DNA from 4 places in the Vibrio sp. 2130-1 genome. Region 3 is predicted to be linked to each of the others. Evidence: predicted binding sites of a transcription regulator. Region 3 holds the regulator's gene; each other region holds the start of a gene.
What was found. The regulator PurR, encoded in region 3, represses purine synthesis genes. The targets are predictions, from matches to a motif close to TNANGNAAACGTTTNCNTNA.

Region 1: the regulator PurR is predicted to act here: its motif matches at 1,958-1,977, upstream of R7Q09_RS16175 (NCS2 family permease).
Region 2: the regulator PurR is predicted to act here: its motif matches at 1,732-1,751, upstream of R7Q09_RS13925 (formate--tetrahydrofolate ligase).
Region 4: the regulator PurR is predicted to act here: its motif matches at 2,828-2,847, upstream of pckA (phosphoenolpyruvate carboxykinase (ATP)).

The regions. Positions count from the first base shown of each region.
Region 1 is NZ_JAWOUT010000010.1:125,293-129,572, forward strand. It holds gene R7Q09_RS16170 (aminoacyl-histidine dipeptidase) at 1-974, opposite strand, end outside; gene R7Q09_RS16175 (NCS2 family permease) at 1,998-3,287, shown strand; gene tet(34) (oxytetracycline resistance phosphoribosyltransferase domain-containing protein Tet(34)) at 3,551-4,015, shown strand; gene frsA (esterase FrsA) at 4,107-4,280, shown strand, end outside.
Region 2 is NZ_JAWOUT010000008.1:95,015-99,294, forward strand. It holds gene R7Q09_RS13925 (formate--tetrahydrofolate ligase) at 1-1,665, opposite strand, end outside; gene R7Q09_RS13930 (inosine/guanosine kinase) at 1,902-3,206, opposite strand; gene R7Q09_RS13935 (CreA family protein) at 3,440-3,910, opposite strand; gene R7Q09_RS13940 (flavodoxin) at 4,056-4,280, shown strand, end outside.
Region 3 is NZ_JAWOUT010000002.1:94,878-99,157, reverse strand. It holds gene torR (two-component system response regulator TorR) at 1-233, opposite strand, end outside; gene torD (molecular chaperone TorD) at 500-1,147, shown strand; gene purR (HTH-type transcriptional repressor PurR) at 1,616-2,620, shown strand; cyclic di-GMP riboswitch class I at 2,908-2,997, shown strand; gene R7Q09_RS03000 (TfoX/Sxy family DNA transformation protein) at 3,114-3,704, shown strand; gene R7Q09_RS02995 (TVP38/TMEM64 family protein) at 3,819-4,280, shown strand, end outside.
Region 4 is NZ_JAWOUT010000006.1:101,058-105,337, forward strand. It holds gene R7Q09_RS10735 (AsmA family protein) at 1-836, opposite strand, end outside; gene pckA (phosphoenolpyruvate carboxykinase (ATP)) at 1,027-2,655, opposite strand; gene hslO (Hsp33 family molecular chaperone HslO) at 2,992-3,867, opposite strand; gene hslR (ribosome-associated heat shock protein Hsp15) at 3,899-4,280, opposite strand, start outside.

The DNA of each region.
Region 1 (4,280 bases), on a different contig from region 3:
ATGAATCGTTGCTGATCGGCGATTGAAAATACTTGCGCGTCAGTCGTGATCACTTCATTAAAGGTTACGATACCTGTTTCGATTTTACCCAATTCAGTTTTAAGCAGCTCAGTGTAGTGGTTGAACAGCTCAGCAAGCTTGTCTTGGTTTTCGACAGGAAGCGCGACAGTAACAAACGCTTCGCGAGGGATTGCATTACGTAAGCTACCACCACGGAATTCGACTAAACGTAAATCAAGCTCTTGAGCATGACCGGCAAGGAAACGACCAAGTAATTTGTTGGCATTACCGCGACCTGTGTGAATGTCACAACCTGAGTGACCACCTTTTAGGCCTTTCAGCGTCAGTTGGCGTGTTACAAAACCTGCAGGCGTTGATTCTCGAGAAATATCGAAAGTCATGGTGCCATCAACGCCACCTGCACAACCCATGTAGACTTCGCCTTCTTGTTCAGAGTCTGTATTTAGAAGAATCTCACCCTCTAACCAACCAGCTTCAAGGCCAAATGCGCCAGTCATGCCTGCTTCTTCATCAATCGTCAGCAGAACTTCGAGTGGACCGTGCTTAATATCTTTAGATGCCAATACAGCAAGGCAAGAAGCCATACCAATACCGTTATCTGCACCAAGCGTCGTGCCTTTCGCAGTTACCCATTCGCCATTGATGTAAGGTTGGATTGGATCTTTGGTGAAGTCGTGTTCAGTGTCTTCGTTTTTCTGCGGCACCATGTCGATGTGTGCTTGAAGTACAACAGCCTTCTTATTTTCCATTCCTGGTGTCGCGGGCTTTTTGATGAACACGTTACCGGTTGGATCACGGCGAACGTCAAAGCCTTGCTCTGTTGCCCAGTTGATAATGTACTGTGCTAATGCTTCTTCATGTTTCGATGGATGAGGGATAGAACAAATCTTATCGAAAAACTGCCAAAGTGGAGCAGGTGATAAGGTACTGATCTCAGAATGGAACTCAGACACGGATGACTCCTTTTGATGTGCTTTGCCAAATATATACCGTAAAAATATTATCAAGGTAGCATTAAATGCTATACGATTTGGCCTTCAAATTGCCGTTAGCATACCACCAGATAAAGAGTACGAGTAGTCGCGATCACAAGGATTTCTCTCAGAACTGTCACAGTTTGTGAATACAATAACAAGCACTATGTGTTCTCTATCATATATTCTGAAAGTGGCTTTATTTTTTAATTCATAAAATTGTAATTTAATTACACATAAACTTTGATAAAGGTCAATTTGTGCATTTTTTGTGATTCCAATCACTAAAATGCTTGTAATTAAATTTCTTGGTGGTATATTTGTAACCAGCTTCTGAGAGAAGAATGAAATGCTCAAAGGATGAGTCCGTTTTATCGCCTCCAAGGAACCGAGAAATCAACGAATGTTTAATTGATTTAAAAGGTGATAGTTATGAAAGGTTTACCAAGTACAATGTTCTGGAATAGCAAGTCTGTTTACACCGGTAACTTTGTATACCCAACAAGCTTTGGCTACTAAGTGAAGTCAACGCATGTGACTCGAACAGTTTGTTCACCCCTATAAATTGGAATTTTTTTTCAGTGATAGTGCTGACATGATTCACCGCCACCCAAATTGGGTGGCGTTTTTTTATCTCTATTTTCTCTTCCTGACTCACTTATTGCCATCAAAGCCTTCTTCTATTCCCCATTCTTCGGTTTTATCGACTTTTCCATCAAATCTGTTAGATACCATGTTTAAAATGGGCCTTTTTCATCTGAAAGTTTAGTACATTGCTCAGTTTTTATTCTCTTTTAGAGAACTGTGTTATCTGGGTTACCTATTGTTTTATAAGAATATATTTCTTTGCTTGCTATGATAGATTAGAGAATGTGTTTCATATCCAAAGAAAAAAAACGCATTAGAGTGAAGATTCTATCTAGAATTTGCTATTTGATAACTTTATAATTCCCGCCAATCGATTACGCAACCGTTTACTTTTTACCTTTACAGGATTCGATCATGCTCGAGAGGCTTTTTAAACTCAGTGAAAATGGCACAAATGTGCGCACTGAGATCATTGCAGGTGTTACGACCTTCCTAACTATGGCTTACATTATTTTTGTAAACCCAGCGATCCTGTCGGATACCGGTATGGACCGTGGCGCCATTTTTGTCGCGACTTGTCTTGCTGCCGCAATCGGCTGTTTTATCATGGGATTTGTTGCCAATTACCCAATCGCACAGGCACCAGGAATGGGCCTGAACGCATTTTTTACTTACTCTGTTGTATTGGGAATGGGTTATACGTGGCAAGTTGCGTTGGCGGCTGTATTTGTTTCTGGCCTTCTGTTCATTCTTTTAAGCGTATTTAAGATCCGTGAGTGGATTATTAACTCGATCCCGCATTCTCTACGAACAGGTATTTCAGCTGGTATTGGTCTTTTCTTAGCGTTTATCGCATTAAAAAATGCAGGTATCGTCGTTGATAACCCAGCGACATTAGTTTCTATGGGAGAGATCACATCATTGCCATCTGTATTGGCCGCGATTGGCTTCTTTCTTACGATTGCACTGGTTCACCGTGGTGTGAAAGGTGCGGTGATGATCGCCATTCTTGGCGTTACAGCGCTTGGTCTTCTATTTGGTGATGTGCAGTGGGGCGGTATTATGTCAACGCCACCAAGCATTGCGCCAACTTTCATGCAACTGGATTTCTCTGGTTTGTTTGAAGTAGGCATGATTTCCGTCGTATTTGCTTTCCTATTTGTCGATTTATTTGACACCGCAGGTACGCTCGTTGGCGTTTCTCAAAAAGCTGGTCTAACTGATGAGAATGGCAACATCCCTCGTTTAAACAAAGCGTTACTTGCAGACTCAACAGCAACGTCAGTAGGTGCATTACTTGGTACCTCCAACACGACATCTTATATTGAAAGCGTTTCTGGTGTAGCTGCGGGTGGGCGTACTGGTCTAACAGCCGTGGTTGTTGGTGTACTCTTCCTACTTGCTCTATTGTTCTCACCACTTGCGGGTATGATCCCTGCTTATGCAACGTCAGGTGCGCTATTCTATGTGGCGATCTTGATGCTGTCTGGGCTAGTAAGCATTGATTGGCGTGACCTAACTGAAGCGTCCCCAGTTGTTGTGACTTGTTTAGTTATGCCGCTAACATTCTCGATTGCAGAAGGTATCACGTTAGGCTTTATCGCATACGCGGCGATCAAGTTATTCAGCGGTAAGGGCCGTGAAGTGTCGATGAGTGTATGGGTGATGTCAGCCATCTTCATCGTTAAATACCTCGTCGGTTAATTTCTCGAGCAAAAAGCCAGTGTGGATTTATTCACGCTGGCTTTTTCTTTTTTACGTTGTTCACAGAAGACGGTTTTTCTGCGGAATAGGCAGAGAATTTTGATATCACCGTTGGTATTAGCGGTGTGTTTCGGTAGAATAATCGTTTGCGCAGCTTGAAATCCTCGTCTCCAAACATTTTGGAGAAGTTAGTGAGCATTCCGCTTTTGAGTGACTTCGCTAGATTTTGAGGATGCATATTTTCAAATTATTAGGTTATTACAATGAGTAAAAAATTCATTATCACTTGGGATGCAATGCAGACTTACTGCCGTGAACTGGCTGAAAAACAAATGCCAGCTGAGCAATGGAAAGGAATTTGGGCGGTAAGCCGCGGCGGTTTGGTTCCTGGCGCTATTTTGGCTCGTGAACTTGGTATTCGTTATGTTGATACAATCTGTATTTCAAGCTACGACCATGATCATCAGCGCGATATGACGGTACTAAAAGCACCTGAAGGTGATGGCGAAGGTTACCTAATCGTTGAAGACCTAGTAGACAGTGGTGATACAGCGCGCAAACTACGTGAGATGTATCCAAAAGCGAAAATGATCGCTGTGTGTGCGAAACCATCAGGCAAAGAGCTGCTGGATGATTACGTTGTAGATATTGCTCAAGACACTTGGATCGAGCAGCCTTGGGATATGTCAATCCAGTATGCTGAGCCAGTAAACCGCAAGCAAAAATAAGCGCGGTTAAAGAATATTGAGAAATGCCCCTTTATAGGGGCATTTTTTTTATTATGATATTAAATCATGCTAATAGCCTAGGGTTCTTCCTATGTCTGAAGACGTCAGTAAAAATCTTTCCGAAACTTTGTTCGTGAAACATAAGCAAGCAAAAGAAACCTCCGCGCTTACCCAGTACATGCCGACCAGTAAAAAAATACTTGATGAACGAGAAGCGCAGGGTGATCGTGCTTGGTATCGTCATTTGCGTCGCTTGCAATGGGCT
Region 2 (4,280 bases), on a different contig from region 3:
CACGGTACCAGATAATGCATAAACGAATCCTGCGCCCGCACACAAGCGCAGCTCGCGGATTGGGACGGTAAAACCAGTTGGTGCGCCTTTGACTGCGGAGTCTGTGGTTATCGATAGTGGTGTCTTCGCGATGCAAACCGCTAAGTTGTTAAAGCCTAATTGCTCAAAATGTTTGAGCTGTTCAGTCGCGATAGGAGTCATTTCTATATTGGTTGCTCCATAGCCCGCTTCACATACTGCCATGAGCTTTTCGAGTAATGATTGCTCTTTGTTGTATAACGGACAAAACTCTACAGGCGTGGTACACGCATCAATAACATGTTGAGCTAGTTCCGTTGCGCCTTGTCCGCCTTGCGAAAAAGCGGTGCTGATGGCTACTTTAACTTCTGGATTAAATTGGTGAATCAGCTCTTCAAGAGCTTTAAGCTCTTTCACACAATCTTGTGGAAACTGGTTAATGGCAACGACAGCAGGTAAACCGTATTTATGAACGTTATTTATGTGCCATTTTAAATTTTCAAACCCAGCCTCCAATGCTGCTTGGTCCGGATTAAAAATGGAATCTGGAATAGCCATACCTGGCCGTAAATCGTAGTGTCCAGAATTCGCTTTGAGGCCGCGTAATGTTGCTACGATCACTACACAGTCAGGAGCTTTGTTGGCGGCAGCAGCTTTAATGTTACACGCTTTCTCAAATCCCATATCCGAACCAAAACCGGCTTCAGTTACCGTGTAACCTGACAGTTTTAGCGCAATATCGTCCGCGATAATGGATGAATTTCCATGGGCGATGTTTGCAAATGGACCTGCATGGATCAACGTAGGAACACCTTCTAGAGTTTGCATCAGTGTTGGTGCAATCGCCTCTTTTAGTGTTACTGCCATTGCTCCTGCAACTTGTAGATCTTCCGTGGTGACCGGGTTTCCGTTCAAATCGTACGCTACGACAATTTTCCCGATACGTTGGCGTAAATCTTTTAAATCTTTGGCTAGTGCAATGATAGCCATTAACTCAGAAGCGGCTGAAATATCGAACCCTTCGTCACGCTCGAAACCATTGATGGTTTTTCCTGCATCATTGAGGCCAATTTTGACTTTACGTAGTGCACGATCATTATGGTCCATCACTCGTTTCCAAGTAATACTTGCCGTGTCGATTTTAAGTGCTCTTAACCCGGTGCGTGATTCAAAGGCATCATAACCCTCGCGTTGTTCATGGAACAAGCGAGCGTCAAGAGCGGCTGAAGCAAGGTTGTGCGCCGCTGTCACTGCGTGAATGTCACCAGTAAGGTGTAAGTTTAACTCTTCCATTGGAGCTACTTGAGAATAACCGCCGCCCGCTGCGCCACCTTTAATACCGAAGACGGGTCCCATCGAAGGTTGCCTTATACATGCAATAACAGATTGATTAAGCTTTGCTAAACCTTGCGCCAGGCCTATCGTCGTAACGGTTTTTCCTTCGCCAAGAGGAGTCGGCGTGATCGCAGTGACGAGTACAAGTTTACCGTCATCATTTGCTTTGAGTCGTTCCAAACATTTTGGGTGGACTTTGGCTTTGTGCTTCCCGTGAGTGTCATACTCTTCGGGTGATAGTCCTACTTTTTCCGCGATAACATCAATAGAAGAAAGTGGTGTGTTTCGGCAAATTTCGATATCTGACTGCATGGAGAATCCCCAAAGTGGCACTCAGGTAGCGTTGAAAAACTACCTAAGTTATAACGAGTATTATTGTGAGGCAAAGGTCTGCTTGGTGATGGTACTGTTTCGGTTAGGCTTGTAAAGAGTTTACTGCTTCGTATTGTGCGACATACTAACGAAATCTACTCGTTATAGTGCTAGATAAAAACAAAAAGGCCACCAAATGGTGACCTTGATATATTTTTAGCTTTAAAGCTGTCGTTTTAACGATCCCAATAAGTCTCTTCTAAGCTATCTTCTCGTTCAGGAAGCGCTCGCGATAGGCGAGGAGAGTGCTGCGTCAACACTTCATAGCTTACTCGGTTTGCGTATTTACAGATCTGAGAAAGCGAGGAGTAGGTTAAGCATCGTACTTCGTGCTTTTCTGAGTTAGGCACTTCTTTTTGGTGGAAAGAGTTTGCTGCCATGTCATGCAGTAAGGCTGAAAGGGCTGCATCACCTGCACCGTTAGTGTTCTTAATCTCTAGTGGTCCACCAAGGTAAGGGCCGATGTGAGAGTAGACCTTCATTGGGTTTTGACAGTCTTCTTTACGCATCGCACGACTAAACTCGTACTGGTTAAAGGCTTCGAGGGAGCTTTCAAGGATGTCGTGTGTGGTTTCTCGTTTTACTTTCTCGTCGGTGTAACCAGCCATGTACAGACCATTTGGTCCTGCCGTACACAGTACGAGATCAACCCATTCAAGTGCTTTATCAGCAGCAGCTAGCGGCTCTGTTTCACCTGTTAGCGCCGCACCTTCTTCTTCATTCATAGCGACAACAGAAATGTTTTCGCGAATGTATTCTTGCCACCACTGTGCGTTGCCTTCGATAACGTACTTCGTCCCTAACGTAAGTACAACAGGGACATCGTGCTTCTTAGCAAAGTCGATCGCTCTTTGTACCGCTTTAGGCATTGGATCTTCTTCTTTACCACGCATTAGGTAAGAAGAAACAACCAGGGCTGATGCTTTCTCAAAGATCTCTTCAGGAATGCTTTCCGGAAGTAGTTGATTCATATGACCTTCGTTGATAGCAAATGTACGCTCACCGTCTTGAGAAATTAGGGTGTAGCAGCGACCAATAGGGCCATCTACCGTTTGTAAATGGTTAAGGTTCATGCGTGAAGACGTACGGCAAAGGTAGCGGTAAGCAAAAGAACCGACTTGAATGTTCTTAGACATCACACCGAGCAAAACGGATTTGCTATCGGCTAAAACTGAGTAGTTGTGAAGAGTATTGCCAATCGTGTCACCTGGGTATTGGTGTGTGATCAGGCCTTGCTCAACCAGTTCTTCGTAAAGTGCATCTGCTTTGCTTTCTTCAAGAACGAGCGAATGTCCTTTACTCAGGTTGTATTTCTCTAAAAACGCGTCATCTACACGTGCTTCGATATCTACAATGGTTTGACCGACACCAACAATAGTTGGGCGATATAGCTTAGGTGCCTGTCGGATTTGGTTTACTAATGGATCTCGAGCGTGAGTTGGGAAGTAGTGTTTAGATTTACGCTGACCAGGAAACTTCATGCTTGTTCTTGAGTGAGAAAAAAAAGAGGCGGGATTGTATCACAAAAAAATGAAAATCGTGGCGATTTATTACAAAGAAGTCTGCTCGCTGAAAAAATCAGCGAGCTGAGTAAATAGCAACCAAAGCAGCTGCAATTTATGAGGCTTGTCGTATTGCAATGGGTTGTTTTTTAAACTTGTTGCTCAGCAGCGCCCGGAAAGAGCCTGCTCCGCGCTAACTAAATTTACCCGCGTTACTTTTTCACTTCAGTTGGCTCAACGTAAGCCTTGGTACCCCAAAGTGGGACTGTCGAAAGGCTATGCTTAAAACTACCATCGGTCTCTTTTGTTGTATAAGACAAGTAGAGTAAGGTTTGGTTATCGGCATCATAAATACGGCGAACCTTCATTGTTTTGAAGAAAATGCTTTTTGACTTCTTAAATACAATTTCACCGGACTTACTCTTATCTATTTTTGCAATCATTTCCGGTGTGATTTCGCCAGTCTGACGACATGATATTGAGCTATCACTTGGATCTGCTAAGCTGAAATCCGCTTCGATAGAGGCGATGTGACATGTGACACCTGTTACCACCTCGTCTTTCAACTCACCGACTTTGATGTCTTTCAAAGTAAACCAACCGAGCCCCACGTCAGCAACATCGTTATCTGAACAACCAACTAGAGTAGTAGCAAGCAATGCACTTAACAGCATCTTTTTCATTATTTTTGTCCTTAACTAGGAAAGATATTGATGAAATCTATCAGAGGTTTGCACCTAAAACAAAATTTAGCCACGGAAAGGTCTATGTGCGCTAGGTTTGTTGCGGGCTTCATGCTAATGTACTGCTCTAAACGAAGGTATCAAGATGAATGAACAACAGTTAGCCAGTATCGAGCGTAAAAATACATGGCTGTATGATCTGGTCGAAGTTGAATTTCCGACACCAAAGAGTTTGAAAGGGCGCGATGTCTATTTCAAAACGCTAGAAAAAGCAACGTATCAAGTAGTCGACAAAGACACATTACTGGAAAGTGACTCTGAATTTAACCCCGACGATATTTTTCTGGTCGATTTTCATCGACTGACCATT
Region 3 (4,280 bases):
AATATGATACCAATATCCGATTGGCTACGTAACTCACGAGTAAGCATCAGGCCGTCTTCACCAGGCAGGTTAATATCCAGCATGATCAGGTCTACATCGCCCGCTTGCAAAACTTCACGCATTTCTGCGCCACTCTCTGCTTCGCTGACTTGGTAGCCCTCATTTTGGAAATATCCCGCAAGCTTACTACGAGTTACAACATCATCTTCTACGACTAATACGTGATAGCTCATTTACACCACTTTTCTGTCTTCTTATTATCCAAGACGTATTCTATTCATAACTAGTAACATTTCTAGTCATAGATACATTAAAACGCAAGATTTAGCGTTTTTATTGATTCAAAACAAGCTTGCCCATTGCTATTAATAAACGGTCATTTTTGACCATAAAACATAACAATTATAGTTACTGCTATTCATTTTAATTGATTACACTTAGGGGATATCCCTAATTGACTTTGTGATGCATGACTTGAAGCATCATTCAGGAGCCCAAAATGCAAGAAGTGAAAGCTTTTAATGAAAAACGCGCTGAAATTTACTGGTGGTTTTCGAGCTTGTTCGCAAAAGAACTAACAGAGAAAGAATTGGAAGCCTATCACAGTGTTGAAATTCGCAGTTTTCTCGCAGGTTTAGGTGAAAATGAGTCGCTGAAACCAGCTGTTGATAGCCTAGTTGATGCATTGAATCGGTTACAAGATCGTGAAGATGCACAACTAGAGCTTGCAGCTGACTTTTGTGAACTGTTTTTGAAGACAGAAAAATACGGCGCTCTTCCTTACGCATCCATGTACATTGGTGAATCAGGTTTACTGAATGACAAGCCAGCTGAGGAAATGGAAAAGTTGATGGCTGAATTTGGCGTTCAAGTAGACGAAAAACTAAAGGAACCTGCGGATCACTTAGCCGTTGAGCTCGACTTTCTCGGGAACATGATTATCCGCTCAAACGAGCTTGAACAAGAAAAACACATGGAAGAAGCCTTCGTTAAACAAAACGACTTTATCCAGCAACAATTGATGTCTTGGTTACCTCAGTTTTCAGACAAATGTAAAAAATTCGACGAATTTGGATTTTACTCGAGTGTCGCGAAACTATTAGTTGCATTTTGTAAACTAGACAGCGCCTACCTTCTTGGTGAATAATTGCCGCCTATTTTTAGGGAGCCTGCCTATCGGGCTTCCTGTATGCCTGAAAGTGACCAATTGTAAGTAACTTGGGTATAATATTCGTTTGCCTTAACTTAGCGCAAAGACGCTTGGTTATTTAGCAGTCAAAATGTGACTTCAAATACACAAATCTCTTGCTGAAAACATTGCTAGTCAGTCCACATAGGGCTAAAATGTGAGCGCAAACGATTAAATATGATTTATATGTAAACCGCTGAAATATAGCGGTTTTTGTGTTTTCTTAACAGGTTGATGGCAATTTCTCATCAGATAGAAAAAAGATAAAATTCATCGACCGATGCTGCTACGCACCCTTTTGTCGCACTTGGATCAACCGCTGCCGAGACACTTAGCGCCAATTTTAGATTGCTAGGTGTGAAACCATTAGAGCATCAGGTACATCCAATACGACATATTTCAGTAGCTCGATACAGGACACCATTTATGGCCACGATAAAAGACGTTGCTCGCTTAGCCGGCGTTTCCACTACGACAGTTTCGCACGTTATCAATAAAACGCGTTTCGTTGCAGAAGCAACGCAAGAAAAAGTAATGAAAGCCGTTGACGAGCTGAATTACGCGCCAAGTGCCGTTGCACGCAGCCTAAAATGCAACTCAACTCGTACGATTGGCATGTTAGTAACTCAATCAACTAACCTATTTTTCTCAGAAGTGATTGATGGCGTTGAGAGCTACTGTTACCGCCAAGGCTATACTCTGATTTTATGTAACACAGGCGGGATTTACGAAAAACAACGCGATTACATTCGTATGCTGGCTGAAAAGCGCGTTGATGGCATCCTAGTGATGTGTTCTGACTTAACCGAAGAACTAAAAGAGATGCTTGACCGTCATGCGGACATTCCTAAAGTGGTCATGGATTGGGGCCCAGAGAGCTCACAAGCAGACAAGATCATGGATAACTCAGAAGAAGGTGGCTACATTGCAACCAAACATCTGATTGACAATGGTCATACGGATATCGCTTGTCTAAGCGGTCATTTTGAAAAGCTTGCTTGCCAAGAGCGCATTGCAGGTTTCCGTCGCGCAATGAGCGAAGCGAACCTAGCTGTAAATGAAGACTGGATCCTTGAAGGTAACTTTGAATGTGATACGGCCGTATTAGTTGCAGATAAAATTACCGCAATGGACAAGCGCCCGACGGCGGTATTCTGTTTTAACGACACAATGGCTCTAGGCGTAATGAGCCGCTTGCAACAAAACGGGATCAAAATTCCTGAAGATATTTCAGTGATCGGCTACGACAACATCGAGCTTGCAGAATACTTCTCTCCACCGCTAACGACTATCCACCAGCCTAAACGTCGTGTTGGTAAAAATGCATTCGAAATTCTACTTGAGCGTATCAAAGATAAAGAACACGAAAAACGAATTTTCGAAATGCAACCTGAGCTTGTAATTCGAAATACTGTGAAAAAAATGAACTAAATTTCACTGTATTTAACCGTGTTAAATAAGCGCTCTACAGGGGCGCTTATTTTTTTGGAAAAATTAAGCAATCTCTAATACTTCACCCCGCTCTAATAACAATTGACTAACGTTAACTCCCTGTTTTATATAAATGTAATATATATTAAGAACTCCTTTTCAAAGGCCAATTTGCACCTTTCCATATGCAAAATAGAGCATTCAATCTATCATTTTTATTGAACTAAAATCACACTTTTAACGCTAAACCGTGATGTTAATTCAATATAAGAAGTATGCTCATTGTGTCACGCACAGGGCAAACCATTCGAAAGAGTGGGACGCAAAGCCTCCGGCCTGAACCATATTACGATATGGAAGGTAGCGGGGTTACCGATGGCAAGTGTGTAAGCAATGACTTTACTCTGTAATGACATTGTTTTTACGCATGTTTGCTACTCTCTCGGACCTGACTTTTGGTGGCGTAATATTAATTACACCGAGATAACAAAACATGGATAAACCGATACTCAAAGACTCTATGAAGCTATTTGAGGCACTTGGTAATATCAAGTCGCGCTCAATGTTTGGTGGCTTCGGACTATTCGCTGATGAAACAATGTTTGCACTAGTGGTAAACAATCAGCTTCATATCAGAGCAGACCAAAAAACTTCATCTGACTTCGAGCAACAAGGGCTAAAGCCTTACGTTTATAAAAAACGTGGCTTCCCAGTCGTTACAAAGTACTACGCTATTTCCAGCGATTTATGGGAATCAAGCGAACGCTTAATCGAAGTAGCGAATCAATCATTGAAAAAGGCAAAGCTTGAGAAAGAACAGCAAGCAAGTACAAAGCCTAACCGTTTGAAAGATTTGCCTAACTTACGACTGGCTACCGAGCGCATGCTAAAAAAAGCCGGCATCGAATCCGTAGAGAAGCTTGAAGAGGAAGGTGCGCTTAACGCCTATAAAGCGATAAGAGATACGCACTCTGCAACCGTCAACATTGAGTTGCTATGGGCACTAGAAGGTGCTATCAACGGCACTCATTGGAGTGTGGTACCTCAAGCTCGCCGAGATGAGTTGATGAACGGCCTCCAATAAAAGTCGGCCTAAAAACTATCTTGTAAAACCGCAGTCTAATCTGCGGTTTTTTTGTGAAATTTTTTCGGTTTTCCTACTGTCTTATTACATATATCCCAAATTGGAATCAAAATTATGAATAAGAAACTGATTTTAGGTCTCATCCTACTAGCGGCTATCGTCTTTTTAGGTATTAACTTTGGCCAGTATTTAACCTTAGAGAATGCAAAAGCCCAACAAGAAGCACTAACTACATACATCGATCAGAATTTTGTATTCTCGGCTGCGATTTACTTTTTTACCTACATTGCAATTACCGCTTTTTCTATCCCAGGAGCGGCAGTAGTCACCTTACTTGGTGCAGCCTTATTTGGTTTTTGGACAAGCTTGCTACTGGTTTCTTTCGCTAGCACTATGGGGGCAACACTGGCCTTCTTGAGCAGCCGATACTTATTGCGTGACTGGGTACAAAACAAATTCGGAAATAAACTCAACGCAATTAATCAAGGTGTCGAAAAAGACGGAGCTTTTTATCTATTTTCCTTGCGTCTAATCCCTGTATTCCCCTTCTTTCTAATCAACTTACTGATGGGCTTA
Region 4 (4,280 bases), on a different contig from region 3:
CAGAGAGACAGTGGCAGTGTGGCGTTTTCCACAGAAAGATCCAAGTTCTGCCAGTGCCAGTCGCCCCATTCAATATCGACGTTAAGCAAATCTAAGCTATTAATATGATTAATGTTAAATGGTAGATCGTGCCAAGGTTTTGCAAGCAGTGATTGGCGCTGCGTATTACTCAGTTTCAGCTTGTTGATGGTCACATTTACTAAAGACCAACCTTGAGGATACTGCTCCCCTTGCCCAGATATTTGACTGTGACGCCAGTTAAAAGAGATGCCATAAAGCGTACTGTCTTGCGGTTTGTAGTCTATATCGACTAAGACTTGATTAAAGGCTTCGCCATTCCAATAGAGTTGGTCAGCTGCAAGTTGAACTTCGCCATATGGTATTAATTGACCATTCCATTGTGGTGATTGAATTTGAAGGTCAATGCCATTGGCAGAGAACTGCTCGTCGGCGTAATCAATATTTTTGAGCGCGATTTGATGGAATAAAACGTTATCTAAAGGTGGGAGCTTTGGTGCACCATACTGCAAGCTCATACCATCAATCAATAAACTATCAACGATCCATTTACCATCGCGATAAACATCGGGATTCATCCATAAATCGACTTGCTCGATGTAAGACGCATCGTCTCCGCTGGTGTTCACGCGTTGTAAAGTTAGGTGATAGGGAAAGCCATAACGCACGCTTTCGGCCCGGAAGGGAAGAGAAAAGGTGTTTGACAGCAAGCGCCAGGTTGCGTCCGCGTAAGATGTTGTTAGCAGCGCAATCGTAGCGGCCGGAATGGCAACTAAGATAACCAGTAACAGAAGTAGAACTCGACGCGCTGTTTTCATCTTTGCTAGAACCTACGTGTGTTATGAAATAAAACTAGATAGGCTTTAGCTTGTATCAATATTCTGTGGTATTCAATAAAAAGCCCCTCAAAAGAGGGGCTTGAAGCAATTTTTGTAACTTGGCCTACGTAAAGGTGATAAGTTAATGCCAACTTTTCACTGAGTTTACGCGACGTCGCTGTTACTCGATTTAATCAATCTGAGGACCAGCCGCAACCAGAGATTTACCTTCAGCGTTGTCTGTGTACTTATCAAAGTTATTGATAAAGCGCGCTGCTAAATCTTTCGCTTTGCTTTCCCACTGAAGTGGGTCAACGTACGTGTCGCGAGGGTCTAGAATGCTAGGATCCACACCTGGTAGTGAAGTCGGTACTTCAAGATTGAAGATAGGAATGTGCTTAGTTGGTGCATCTTCAATCGAACCATCAAGAATCGCATCAATAATTCCGCGCGTATCTTGAATCGAGATACGTTTGCCAGTGCCGTTCCAACCTGTGTTCACTAGGTAAGCCTCAGCGCCTGCTGCTTCCATGCGTTTAACCAGTACTTCTGCGTATTTAGTTGGGTGAAGTGTTAGGAACGCCGCGCCGAAACAAGCAGAGAAAGTTGGTGTTGGCTCAGTAATACCGCGCTCTGTTCCCGCTAGTTTGGCGGTAAAGCCAGACAGGAAGTGGTACTTAGTTTGCTCAGGTGTCAATTTAGATACTGGAGGCAGTACGCCAAATGCATCGGCTGATAGGAAGATCACTTTATTCGCGTGACCGCCTTTTGATACTGGCTTAACGATATTATCGATATGGTAGATAGGGTAAGAAACACGTGTGTTTTCTGTTTTCGAACCATCATCAAAGTCGATAGAGCCATCGCCACGTACTGTTACGTTTTCTAGCAGTGCATCACGACGAATTGCGTTGTAGATGTCCGGCTCCGCTTCTTTCGAAAGTTTGATGGTTTTTGCGTAACAACCACCTTCGAAGTTGAAGACACCGTCATCATCCCAGCCGTGCTCATCATCACCAATTAGCGCACGTTTAGGATCAGTCGACAGGGTCGTTTTACCCGTACCAGATAGACCGAAGAATACCGCTACATCGCCATCTTTGCCCATGTTAGCGCTACAGTGCATTGATGCGATGTCTTTTAGTGGAAGGAAGTAGTTCATCATGGCGAACATACCTTTCTTCATTTCACCGCCGTACCAAGTACCACCGATAAGTTGCATGCGCTCAGTTAGGTTAAATACGGTGAAGTTTTCTGAGTTCAGGCCTTGCTCTTCCCATTTTGGATTAGTGCATTTTGCGCCATTCATTACTACGAAGTCTGGTTCAAATGTCGCTAACTCTTCTTCTGTCGGGCGAATAAACATGTTTTTAACGAAGTGCGCTTGCCATGCGACTTCTGTGATAACACGAATGCTCAAACGTGTATCTGGGTTTGCACCACAGTAACCGTCAACAACAAACAAGCGTTTGTTAGAAAGCTGGTTTGTGACCAGTTCTTTTAGCTCGTCCCACACTTCAGGAGTGATTGGCTTGTTATCATTTTTCACTTGATCAGACGTCCACCACATATGTTCTTCTGTCGTAGCGTCTTTGACGATGTATTTATCTTTTGGTGAGCGACCAGTAAAGATGCCAGTGTCAACGGCAACCGCACCTAGTTCAGTAACCACGCCGCGCTCATAACCGGTTAGGTCTTCACGCGTTTCTTCCTCAAACAACATTTCGTAGCTTGGGTTGCGAATAACCTCTTTTACGTTATGCAGTCCGTGCTTGGTTAGATCAAGTGTTGCAGCCTTAGTATGTTCCATAACGGTCATAGGTGCTCCTTATAAGGATTTTGTAGGGATTTTGTAAGAATGTTTTAATTTTAATCTGCTCACCATGCTAGCAACGGGGCGGGGAGAAAACAGGGAGATAGCTCAAAATTTACCCATGATTTCAATAAGGTTTTAGGTAACCCGTCACATATTGGTGGGAATAGTCTATCGTGCACGCAATCCTTTGCGCTAGGGCAAAATCATTATTAATTGTTTAAAATTAAGCAGTTGTTTTATTACGCTTGAGGTTAGTTATTACGAGGGGTTGATCACAAAAAGGCCAGCATTAAGCTGGCCTTTTGTAGGGTAAATTACGTGCTTGATAAGCTATGTAAATTAATGCAGGGTTTTCTTGTCCGTAGAAGCTTGTGCATACAGTTCAGTGACTTCAGATTCGTCGAACGTATAAGTTGTGCCACAGTAATCACAATGTAAAGAAACTGATCCAACTTCTGCCAAAATGTCATAAATTTCAGCTTTCTCAACGGTGATGATTGCGGCACCGCTACGCTCACGAGAACAGCCACAATGGAACTCGACAGGTTGCGGCTCGTACAGACGTACTTTGTCTTGGTTATATAGTCGATACAATAACTCGTTCGCTTCTAAACCAAACAATTCTTCATCTTTTACTGTATCAGTGAGCTGCTCTAGATGTTCGAAATCATCTGGAGAGCCAGTGCCGTCAGGGATCACTTGAATCAACATACCTGCTGCGTGTGCTTTGCCCTCATGCTCACCAGTGCGGATCCATAGGCGCGTTTTTAACTGCTCTGAGTTTGCAAAGTAGCCTTCTAGCACTTCTGCTAAAGTGTCACCTTCTAATCCAACGACACCTTGGTAACGCTCGCCGTTTTTCGGTTCGATAGTGATCACAAGGTAGCCCTTACCCATTAGATCGTGAATGTTTGCGTCATCGGCAATATCGCCTTCCCAGCGAGCTACGCCACGAACACGTTGGTTATGGTCACCGTTGATAACGGCAAGAGACACAGGACCGTCGCCTTGTAGCTGGATGGTGATCGAACCTTCGAACTTAAGAGTGGCAGTTAAAAGAGTAGTTGAAACGAGTAGCTCACCCAGCAGTTTCTCTATTGCTGCCGGATATTCCTTGCTGGAGATAACACGTTGGTACGCTTCATCTAATTGTACCAACTCGCCACGTACTGAAAGATCTTCGAATAGGTAGCGGTTTAAAACATTATTTGCCATGGAGTGCTTTCCTCGTTGGTAATTCCGGCTTTTATTGGTGTTTGAACTTAATGATGTCTCGGCGCTGCTTTTTATCTGGGCGGCGTTCCGGACTTGGGTTGTGGGCATTAAGCTTACGTTGAGTCGCGTGTTCCTCACGTTTCGCTATACTTTCATTAGTTTCGCGATATAAGGTTTGTGCGATGGGAGCGCCTCGGCGTTGATCTGAGATTTGTTCGATGATCACGATTTTTTCTTCGTTGCCTTGACGAAGTCTTACTTCAGCGCCCACTTCAACGATTTTACTCGGCTTGCTTCGTTGGCCATTATAGTGGACTTTACCGCCATCGACCATGTTACGCGCGATGGAGCGGGTTTTGTAAAATCTTGCGGCCCATAGCCATTTATCTAGCCTAACGGCTTCATTTAGGGAA